One region of the Bradyrhizobium sp. IC4060 genome, then DNA from elsewhere that is predicted to be linked to it. Evidence: riboswitches for the same ligand, from Rfam matches in the RefSeq annotation. Region 1 holds a riboswitch; the other holds the start of a gene.
What was found. Region 1 has a riboswitch for cobalamin ahead of metE (5-methyltetrahydropteroyltriglutamate--homocysteine S-methyltransferase). Riboswitches for the same ligand answer to the same signal wherever they lie in the genome.

Region 1 (5,718 bases):
CTCAATCGTACCGTCGAGCGCGACTTTCCAGGTGATAGCGTACTGTTCGTCTGATTTGTTGTCTCGGTGCCTGGTCCACGAAACGAAAACATGGTCGTTTTCGCCAAGTTCAGCGACCCCCCACATCTGAGGGACGAACTGTGCCACCTTCGAGACATTGGAGATGATTTGTTCTATCGTCTCACCATCTTGCGCTCGCCACGTTGACTTGAGTCTTTCGACAAGTGGGTTGTCGCTGGCGCGAATAGTGTTACTCATGGCAGCCGGCCAGGCTAGGCAGATTAGAAGTCCGCCCATGCGAAGCCATAGCGCGGGTCTTCCCGACATTCTCTTCATAACCCTCGGCCTATCACGTTTCATCCGTACATCTTTCAAGGCGGGCAACCTTGAACCTGCTATGAGCGAGCGCAAGAAGTTTACGGAGACGCGACGGGGCACCCGCGGCTGTCCCGCGCGGGCAGGCGCTCCCCTCTATGTCACGCGCCGCTAACTTCCATAGCCAGCGACAGCGTCAATTGGCTGAGCTGGACATCCCCAGCAGAAGAGACTGGGCATGTCGAGGGGCTTGCATTCTTCGTGCCAGGCAGCAGGCGGAGATTTGCACGGGGTTTTATGTCCCTATTGTCGACTTTCCGACCTGCGCACGTTTCGATGTTTCCATTCAGTGTATCGGCGTAGTTTGTGCATCCTTGTCCCGCACAGATAGTTTGCGGAAGAGGTGAGCGCCTCGATGCCAAGTGCCTGATGAGATTCGACGGTGTGTTTGCCGTCATTGAACCGGGTGGTTCGCTAAAGTTGCCGTCGGCGTTCGGCCTACATGATGGCTGGCGATACGAAGCCGAGAAGTCTGGCTGGCACGAAAATCAACCTGCTCGCCGCGTATGTTGCTAGATTGCGCCTCCTGCCTTGACGTGTTCAATGGGGATCCTCTAGTCGAGAAAATAGCTGGCCAGCGGATGTGCTGGGCGAACCGCTGGAAATCGGAAGCCGCATCGAATGCATTCTGCTCGAAACGGCGGTAATCGCCGCTACGCGGGCTGGTTTTGTCCCTTCATTGATGGGGCGGGCGGCGTCGCCTCAAGGCAGCTCCGAGTCGCACTCCGACATCTGACAAGGACATCTCTGATTGCGACAGCTCTGTTTAGAGAATCATAGAGATGGACGGTCATTCGCCTAGTAGATGTCGCAGATAGCGTGGCACATAATCTGAGAGGTTGACGGAAGAGTCCTCCTGCCGATAATCCAAGCTCGTCGAGGTTCTCCGAATCCCACTTGATCCGGAGCTAAGAGGGAAGCCGGTCCAAATGCCGGCGCTGCCCCCGCAACTGTGAGCGGCGAGCTACTGTCCAACGATGTCACTGAAGCCCGCACGGCTTTGGGAAGGCCGGACAGCAGCGATGAGCCAGCGAGCCAGGAGACCTGCCCCGACGATAGATTGGTCCACGGGCGGGGTGTCTCGGTGGTGCGCCAAGCAGCCGTCGCGCGCGCGACTTCCTCTGCCTGCGTCCGCCATGGCCTCTGTCCCCAACAGGGGTTAACACTATGTCTCTTCTCTCTCTTCCGGTTGCTACGCTCGGTACGCCACGCATCGGTCCAAGGCGTGAGCTCAAATTCGCTCTTGAAAGCTACTGGGCCGGAAAGATCAGCGAACAGCAGTTGCTCGAGGACGCATCCGGCCTGCGCGCAGCGAACTGGGCTCGTCAGAAGTCTCTCGGCGTCACGGTCATTCCGTCGAATGACTTCTCGCTGTATGATCAGGTGCTCGATACAAGTGTCATGGTTGGCGCTATCCCGGAGATCTACGCCTCGAAAGGAGAATCCGTTTCCCTCAAGACGTACTTCGCCATGGCTCGCGGATCACAATGCGACGATCAGGATGCGAGTTGCGGTCTGGGCCCGCGGGGGTCTGGCGCACCCGCGCAGGAAATGACTAAGTGGTTTGATACCAACTACCACTACATGGTTCCCGAGTTTTACAAGGGACAGGGGTTCAGACTTTGCTCTCGCAAACCCATTGAAGAGTATGTGGAAGCAAAGGCTCTAGGCTTTCAAACCCGCCCTGTCCTGATCGGGCCCGTCACATTCCTAAATCTCGGTAAGAGTGCCGATAGCGCGTTCCAGCCCCTCTCCCTACTGGATGATTTGATACCGGTCTATATCGACGTTCTGCATGAATTGGCCGAACGAGGGGCAAGTTGGGTTCAGTTTGACGAGCCCTGCCTGGTCCTTGATCTGGACGAAGCGGTGCGAAAATCATTGCTACATGCCTATAACCGGTTCGCAAAGGAGGGACCGGCTATCAAGATCATGGTTGCCAGCTATTTCGGCGAGCTAGGCGACAATCTGGATACCGCATTGAGCCTCCCGGTTTCCGGTCTGCACTTTGATCTAGTTCGAGCGCCAGAGTTGTTGGATAAGATCGTCGCTGTCGGCCGAAGTGATCTCGTCATGTCGCTCGGGGTCATCGACGGCCGGAATGTATGGCGGTCGAACTTGTCGTCCCTTCGTCAGCGGCTGGAGCCCGCGATTGCGAAGCTCGGCAAGCACCGTGTACAGCTCGCTCCATCCTGCTCGCTGCTTCACGTGCCGGTCGATGTTGAACTCGAGACCGGGCTCACGTCCGACGTCAAGAGCTGGCTTGCTTTCTCTGTTCAGAAGATGCGTGAGCTTGCGATCCTGGCGCGAGCACTCGCTGGCGACCAAAATGTTGGGCTCGCTCTTGCCGATTCGGAATGCGCTGCGACTGCCCGCCGGACTTCGCCGAAGATCCATGATGCCAATGTCGCTACCCGGATGAGGGCGATCGACCAGACGATGCGCAGGCGCGCAAGCCCATTTGCCCGTCGTTCCGAGATCCAAAGGGCGCGCTTTGGACTACCAGCTTTTCCCACCACGACAATCGGATCGTTTCCGCAGACCAGAGAGGTTCGAAATGCTCGTGCGGCGCATGCGCTAGGCGCGATGAGCGACGAACAATACGGCAGGTTCATCAAGGAGGAGATAGCCCGCGCCGTACGTTGGCAGGAGGACATCGGTCTTGACGTCCTCGTGCACGGCGAATTTGAGCGCAATGACATGGTGCAGTACTTTGGCGAGCAACTCGGCGGCTTCCTATTTACCAGGAAGGGATGGGTACAGTCTTATGGTTCGCGCTGCGTCAGGCCCCCGATCCTGTTTGGCGATGTAGTGCGGTCGAAGCCGATCACTGTGGACTGGTGGTGCTATGCGCAATCACTAACTAGCAAGCCGATGAAGGCGATGTTGACCGGACCGGTGACGATCCTGAACTGGTCGTTTGTTCGCGATGATATTCCTCGAAGCGAGGTCTGCCGTCAGCTGGCGCTCGCGATCCGCGACGAAGTCCGCGATCTCGAGAATGCCGGTGCGGCCATGATCCAGATCGACGAAGCGGCACTCCGCGAAGGATTGCCCTTGCGCCGATCGGAGTGGAAGGCATATCTCGATTGGGCCGGAGAGTGCTTCCGCATTTGCTCATCGGGCGTTGCCGATCAAACGCAAATTCATACACATATGTGCTACTCAGAGTTTAACGACATCATCGGTGCGATCGCTGCAATGGATGCGGATGTCATTTCGATCGAAACGTCGCGATCGAAAATGGAGCTACTGGACGCATTCAGCAAGTACGACTATCCAAATCAAATCGGACCGGGCGTGTACGACATCCACTCTCCACGCGTTCCCGAGGTGGGCGAAATGCAGGAGCTGATGGTACTGGCTCGGACGCGTTTGCAGGAATGGCAGCTCTGGGTCAATCCGGACTGCGGCCTAAAAACGCGCAACTGGGAGGAGGTTCGACCTGCGCTAACCAACATGGTCGCTGCCGCCCGCGAACTGCGTGCAGCATCCGATCCGCAAAACCATTGATCCCGCGCTCGGGTCTGTTCTCGACCAAGCGAATTTGCTTGTGGTCATTTGCGCTCTCCGCAATCTCGAGCAAGCCTTGGGGCCAACCAAAATGCCAGGCCCCAGTTGGTGGTCCGAAGGAGGTGAACCCGGAGGAACGACGCTGACGCGTCGCGCTACTTGGCCGAGAGAGAATAGCCGACGGTTCATCAAGGCGAGAAACATTCGCCGAAAATATGGACTCATATCGACACATTTATCGTTGTTAATTATGACGTGGTAAGCGATCGTTTGGTCTGAGAGTCAAAATCTACACAGAGGTGTGTCGCTCGCGAGTACATTGGGAACGGTTGCGACAGCAATGCGAGGAGTGATGCCGGACGGTCACCGCAAGCCCCCACCACAATCGGTCCGCTCGGACATGTTTCCCGTCAGGCGCTCTCATTCAGGAAACTCTAGATAGTTTCCGACGAGAGGACGCCGAACCCAGTTCCTGCCTCAACTCACGCCAATCTATTGTGCAGGATGGCCGCCGCTATCCGAGCCAGATACGCCAATGCGTCGGCTGCACGGCGACGTGCTCTCCGGTATTCGCGTTGATCCATCCGCCGAACACCCGGCGACAAGGAAAGACCACCCGGTGAATTGAATTGCCCTCGATCACGGCAATCTCCAGATCCTGATCGAAGGGCGGCATGATTTCGAGCCGCTCCCAGATCGAATCGCCATTAGATCCTGGACGAAGTTCATCGCTGCGAGCTGACAAATTTAGACAACCTTGTGAACATTGCGAACATCGCTTGGTTTCCGCGCGAACAGGCTCTGCCCGATTAGACCGGACGGCGCGCGGTATCGATGGCGTGAGCCGCGGCAGAGGGCTATCGGCCGTCGCATCGTTGGTACGGAACACGGTCCGCTCGCGAACCGAAATATTTAGATTTCCGCCGGGAAACAAGGCCTGAGCTTCAGTCGAATCGATCTGGGTCAGCTCAAGACCTCGGCTGTTGGTATTTGTAACTGTTCTGCACGAACTAAACTGGTCTGCAGCTCCAGCAATCCGGCCCGCGGCGGGGTAGATGGTCCGGCTTTCCGTCATGTCACATCTCTTGTTGGTGACACATCTCCGTGTTCTGCAGCGTCATGGCGTGGGTGTGCGGGCGACCTCAGCCGCGCTCTCGCGCGCGTACCACGCGCTCCAGCGAGCGCGCGAAGACGCCGGATTCGGTTGACACCATTAGAATGAACGTAGCTTCGCTCGGAGCCCATAATCGGGCCTGTCCGCAGGTCGATAAAGTAGACGCCATCGCAAGCGGCGCAACTTATCATGTGCAGGTCATCGACCCGCGGCTCGGCTGCGTCCGGAAGGAGTCCTAAAAAGTGATCGCTGGTACCCGGACATGAAAGCATCATGGGCTCAAGTCGTTCTTTCCGCCATGCGTATGACCTTACTAGAAGATGACTGCTATCAGGACGGAGTCGCCGCAGCATTGATGCGGGTCAAAAGGCCAGTCCATCCGGAGTGGTTGAGCTCGAGCGGCAGCTACGTGCCACAGACGCCCGCGTTGGCAGTCGACATGTCCGAACTCGGGAGTCCGCCAGGGCCTCGCACTCTCTGCAAGACGCCAGCGTGTTGATTTGAGGCGCAACTCACGCTCCAAGGGTTACGGCAGCATTTTTCCTCATTGCTCCGTGCACGCGGATGGTCAAACGATTGTTCGCCTTTCATTGTCGGTAGCCTTGCCGGGGCTGATCCCACCCTTAGGGTTTGGCACTGAAGTCCGGACCTGGGCTCGTGGAAACGTGGGCTGCGACAAGCCTTATGATCGGCTTTGCTGTGGCGGCGGCTGGTGG
Region 2 (5,718 bases), on a different contig from region 1:
CGGTCGCGCCGATAGACATGGCCGTTGAAGGCGAACCATTCGACCTCGCGGGCCAACGGCGATATTGGCTGCGGATCGAGCGACGACGCGTCTCGCCAATCCGGGGCGGCATCGACCACGCCGGCCTCTGTCGGAGTCAGTTGCCCGCGCGAGAACAGGCGGCCGTGATCCATCGACAGCCAGCCGCTGAAGATCCAGCTCAGCACGAACACGGTCGCGACGAGACCGATGATGTGATGCAGGGCGTGCCAGCCCCGATAGGGCGACGAGAGCTGGCGTCCCCGCATTTTCACACGCACGATACCGAGCACCGCACCAAGCAATGCCGCGATCAGGGCCAGCAGCGACAGCGTCCAGACCACGCCATCCCACAGCGCCCAGCTGCTGCGCAGAATTGTCGGATAGATCCAGTGCAGCACGCTGCCGGCCCAGTTCCACGCGCGCTCGCTGCGCGTCGTATCCAGGACGACTTCGCCGGTCAGCGACGAAACGTAGACCTCCGTTCCAGGGGCATCGCCGAGAGCGGCGCGAAACAAGGGGCGATGGCGATCAAAACCGTTCGGCACGCTCCATTGATCGTAATCCGACCGCGCGACGATCGCAGCGCGCACCGCCTCAAGCCCGCGCTGACGTGAATAAGCTTGCACGATGGTGAGCGCGACATCGGCTGATGTCACCGACGCGTCTCCTCCATCGGAGGCGCGAACCGCTCGCGAACCTGCGGAGCCCGAGACGACGTAGACCGGTCCATCGCTCCGCTGGATCAGCCGAACACGCGTGGCATCGGCAATCCCGCTCGCCGCAACGGCGTCCGCGACCGAGATCCTCGTCCCGTCGCGATCGACCGGCACAAGTCCGGCAAATCGCTCCGCTTCCGTCAGCGACGGAAACGGGACGAAGTGCATCACGATTCCCGTCGCGAACCACATCGCGAACAGCAGGCAGAACGCGATGCCGAGCCAGCGATGCGTGAGGACGATCGCGCCCATCATGCGCTCAGGGCCTCACCATTTGAACGCGGCCGAGATCTCGTAGGTGCGCGGCGCGCCCAGGAGGATCTGGTCCGGATAGAACGGATCGCCCCAGATCGCATAGCGCTTGTCGGTGATGTTGCGGATACGGAAGGTCAGGCGGGCCTGGTCGACCGCATTGAACGCCGTCTTGGGGATGTCGACGAAGGCGTAGACGTCGGCCACGGTGTAAGCCTTCATCGTCACGACGTTGGCGTCGGTGTTGTAGCGGTCGCCGACATGACGACCGGTGATGCCGAGCTCCACCGGCCACGGTGTGAAGAAGCGATACGACGCGCCGGCGTTTGCGACGATACGCGGCACGTTTGGCGGCGTGTTGCCCGAGAACGAGCCGCCGGCAAAATTGTAGTCGGCATAGCGCGCATCGACATAGGCGATGTTGCCCCACAGCCGCAGCGGCTCGATCGGGCGTATTGAGGCGGCAAGCTCGACGCCCTTCGACTCCTGCCGCCCAGCGATATTCAGCTGCATGCCGCCGGCGGCCGCATAGACGTTCTTGCGCAGGATGTCGTAGGCCGAGAACGACCATTCCGCCCGGTTGTCCCATAACACGTGCTTGACACCGGTCTCATAGGTGCGCGCGGTGGTCAGATCGAGCGGCTGGGTGGGCGAGAGCAGGAAGATGTTGTTGGCTGCGACGTCGGCGCCGGTGGCGTATTGGCTGAAGAAGGTCAGGCCGGGAACGGCCTCCCAGGTGTAGCCGATGCGCCCCGTGACCGGCGCCCAGTCTTTCGTGAATGGAAAGCCCGCCTTCACGATCCCGTTCTTGTCGGTTGAATTGCGGTCGAGCCCGATGTGCTCGACACGAAGACCGCCGATCAGCGCGAAGCTGCGCGTCAGCTTGAGCCTGTCCTCGAATGACAGCGCCTCGTTGTCGATGCGCGCGGTCTGCTGCTGCGTCGTGAGCAGGCCGTAGAAACCGCGGTTGGGGTCGACCAGCGAAACGGAATCGCCGGGAAAGTTTGCCGCACCGGGCCTGACGAAATCGAGATAGCTCGACGACAGCGTCGTCACGAGCCGATTGTCGAAGCCCGCAATATTTGTATCCCAGATCAGGTCGGTGATGTTGCCGACCAGCCGCTGGCTGTGGGCGACATAGAAACGCTCGCGATCGACCAGGTTCGTGGTGGAATTGAACGCCTCGATCTCGTTGTTGAACCAGGTCCGTTCCGCGCCATAGCCATAGGCCTGACTTTTCAGCGTGAGGTCAGGCGCGAGCTTCAGCTCGAAGCCGCCACGCAGCCACACTTCCTGCGCCACGTTGCGGTTATCGAGAACGTTGTAATTGGTGTTGAAGGTGCGGTCGTCGATGGTGACGGCACCGAGATTCGTTCCGTTGTAATTCGAGACGTAATTGCCGGAGACGATCCCCGTCGTCGCGTGCGAGCCGCTGAAGGCGACCGGCACCAGCGGCGCGCCCCAATAGGCCTTCGAGCGGTCTTCACGATATTCGACCGCACCCCAGATCCTGAGGCTGTCGGAAACACGGTAGTTGAGCTGGCCGGACGTGCCGAACGTCTTGACATTGGTGTCATCGGCAAAGCCGTTGAGGGCGGAACGGCTGATGTCGAAGCGATAGTCCAGGCCTTGCACATTGGTGCTGCCGCCGGAGCCGTAATGGGCACGGAACGAATTCAGCGAGTCCCAGGAGAAATCGGCCTCGTTACGGACAGCTCCGGTGTGGGGCTGCTTGGTGACGAAGTTGATGGCACCGCCCGCGGCGCCCTCGCCCGAAATCAGCGAGGCCGGGCCCTTGAGAAATTCCACCGCCTCCAGATTGGCGGTATCCACGATCCGCGAGGTCATGTTCTGCGGACCGATCTTGATGCCGTTGTAGAGCGTGTTGATCTGGCTGTTGGTGAAGCCGCGCATCGAGAAGGCCGAAGGTTCGGCGGGGTTGTCGCCGGAGGTGACGCCGACGGCGCCCTGCGCCACCTCGGATACGGTGCGATAGCCCTGCTCGCGCATGGTTTCGGCGGAGACAACCTCGACGGTCGCGGGCGTCTGCCGCACCGTCAAGCCGAGCCGCGAGGCGCTTTCGGCAACGGCGTTGGAGTTGAGCGGCGTTTGCGGCGTTGAATCCGGCGTGACGGGTCTTGGCGCTGCGGATACAGCCGCCGGCCTGCGCGCTGCCGCGCGGCGCGCGCCCTGCGCCGTTCCTGCTGCCGGTTTGGCCGGCTTGCGTACCTGGGCGGGCGACACCTCGACGGGTGGCAGCGACTCTCGGGCCTGCTGCGCCAGAGCGGCCGGCAGACCAAGAGCGGCAAAGGACGTGAACGCGGCGGAGGCAAGCAGGACGCGGCGCGGTCGTGCGATACGGATGGAAGACACAGGTCAAAACCTCGGTATGACGTCAGTGGCACGTCACAGCGAACGAGGTCTCACCTTTGGCCTTGCAGCCGTCCGATGAAGCCGAATGTCTGTACTCCCCGACCGACATCTTCGCGTGTGACCACGGCTGACGGCAGGTCTCCTGGCTCGCGGGTCGTGACCGCTTCGTCGCCTTCCCGGGACCGAGGACCCAGTGGCTCGTGACGAAGGATTCACCGCTTACAGTTGCGGGGGCAGCCGCGGCATTGGGGACAATTTTCCCCGCACCGCATTCCCTTTTCATTCCCTCTCGGGAAAACCGTCGCGAGCATCTAGGATTACCACCAAGACAGAGTCAATGTGCCAGTTGCGGCGTTGGGGCCACAGCAACCAACTTTCCCTGGAGATGAGCATGGAAGGCGAGACCTTCCTCTGGTTGATCAGGCATGCGGCCGTCGCGGGCGTGCCCGGGACGATCCATGCGGCCGATGCGCGGGCCGACCTCGGCGATCACGCTGCATTGGCGGCCCTAAGGCAGCTGTTGCCCGCGGATCTCGCCGGCTATGCCAGCCCGTCGCGGCGCACGGTCGAGACGGCGCGCGCGCTGGGGCTCGAACCGGAGCTGATCAGCGAGTTTCGCGAGCAGGATTTCGGCGACTGGACCGGCCATCGGCATGACGAGCTCGCCGCGACCGGTGGCGAGGCCTACGCGCAGGTCTGGCGCGATCCCGCGCACGGACGGCCGCCGAATGGCGAGAGCTTTGCGGATCAGGTCGCCCGCGTCCGCCTGGGCCTGGCCCAGATTGGCGCAGGCTCCGCAGCACTGGTCGTCCATTCCGGCACCATACGCGCTGCGCTCTGCATCGCGCTCGATCTCACACCGGAAGCCGCGCTGCGCTTCGTCGTCGATCCGCTGTCGCTGACCCGGATCGACCGGCTGGCGGGCGGTTGGCGCGTCGTGTCGGTCAACCAGCGCGTGGCTTGAGCCGCATCAAGACGGTCGATCCGGCACGTTGGCCTGCGCGAACGTCGCCATGCCGTTGTGAAGTGCGCAGGCCGAGCGGACCAGCGGCAGCGCGATCGCCGCCCCCGACCCCTCGCCGAGCCTGAGATCGAGGCTGATCAGCGGCTGCACATTCAGCGCGCGCAACACCAGCCGATGTCCCTGCTCCGCCGATTGATGCGAGGGCAACAGGAACGGCTGGCAGGACGGGTTGAGACGCACTGCTGCCAGCGCCGCCACCGAGACGATAAAGCCGTCGATCAACACGGGGATGCGGCGTTGCGCAGCCGCGATGATCGCGCCCGAGATCGCCGCAATCTCGAGGCCGCCTACGGCGCACAGGATTTTTTCGGGTGACGCCCCCGCAACGCCGTGATGCGCGATCGCCGCATCGATCACCCGCACCTTGTGCGCGCGGCCCAACGCATCGACGCCGGTGCCGCTGCCCGCGATCTCGTCGGCACTCACACCGAGCAGGCTCGCAGCAATCGCTGCTGAGGTCGTGGTGTTGCCGATCCCCATCTCGCCGAAGATCAAGAGATCAGGCCGGCCGGCCTCGGCGCGCACCACCGCGCGCTGCCCGGCCTCGAAGGCGAAGGCCAATTCCGCCGGCGTGAGCGCGGCCTCGACACTGAAATCGCGGGTGCCGCTGCGCGGCTTGTCGGTGACGATTCCCGCGATCTGCGCCTCGGCCAGCGTGCCGGCGTCGACCACCTCGAGGCTCGAACCCAGCTCGCGCGCCAGCACCGAGATCGCGGCGCCACCGGCAGCAAAATTCGCCATCATCGCGATGGTGACGGCTTGCGGATAGGCCGACACGCCCTGCGCGACGATGCCGTGGTCGCCGGCGAAGATGATGATCGGCACCCGCGCGGCGCGCGGCTGCTCGGTGGCCTGCAGGCCCGCAAGCTCGATTGCGAGCTGCTCGAGCCGGCCGAGCGCGCCGGTCGGCTTCGTCAGTTGCCCCTGCCGCGCAATGGCCGCCTCGCGATGAACAGCGGAGACCTCGGGGCAGTTCTGGGTAACCCATTCGGGAAGCATGCTGCTCAACGCCTGCGCTTGATGGTGTAGCTATCCATGATCCAGCCGTGCCGCTCGCGCGCCTCTTGCCGCAACGCGACGATGCGCGGGCCGACCTCGGCCAGCGCGCCGGACATGATGATCTGATCGGGCATGCCGAGATAGGCACCCCACCAGATCTGCAGGCCTTCTGGATCCAGCGATTGGAACGCCGTGCCGCCATCGAGCATCACGACGACGGTATCGACGCCCTGCGGCCAGCCGCCTTCGCGCAAGCGCCGCCCCGTCGTGACCAGGAACGGCTCGCCGATGTCGTTGAGCGGCAGCGCATGCGCCGCGCACAGCGCCTGGATC

Region 2: linked by a shared signal. The riboswitch ahead of I6F16_RS05110 (TonB-dependent receptor) and the one ahead of metE (5-methyltetrahydropteroyltriglutamate--homocysteine S-methyltransferase) in region 1 are both predicted to bind cobalamin.

Annotation. Positions count from the first base shown of each region.
Region 1 covers NZ_JADYVJ010000023.1:54,632-60,349, reverse strand. Annotated here, with positions in the region: gene I6F16_RS35445 (nodulate formation efficiency C protein) at 1-258, opposite strand, end outside; cobalamin riboswitch at 1,238-1,442, shown strand; gene metE (5-methyltetrahydropteroyltriglutamate--homocysteine S-methyltransferase) at 1,543-3,888, shown strand; gene I6F16_RS35435 (hypothetical protein) at 4,403-4,963, opposite strand.
Region 2 covers NZ_JADYVJ010000001.1:1,074,065-1,079,782, forward strand. Annotated here, with positions in the region: gene I6F16_RS05105 (PepSY domain-containing protein) at 1-992, opposite strand, end outside; gene I6F16_RS05110 (TonB-dependent receptor) at 1,005-3,362, opposite strand; cobalamin riboswitch at 3,477-3,680, opposite strand; gene I6F16_RS05115 (histidine phosphatase family protein) at 3,754-4,326, shown strand; gene cobT (nicotinate-nucleotide--dimethylbenzimidazole phosphoribosyltransferase) at 4,333-5,385, opposite strand; gene cobF (precorrin-6A synthase (deacetylating)) at 5,391-5,718, opposite strand, start outside.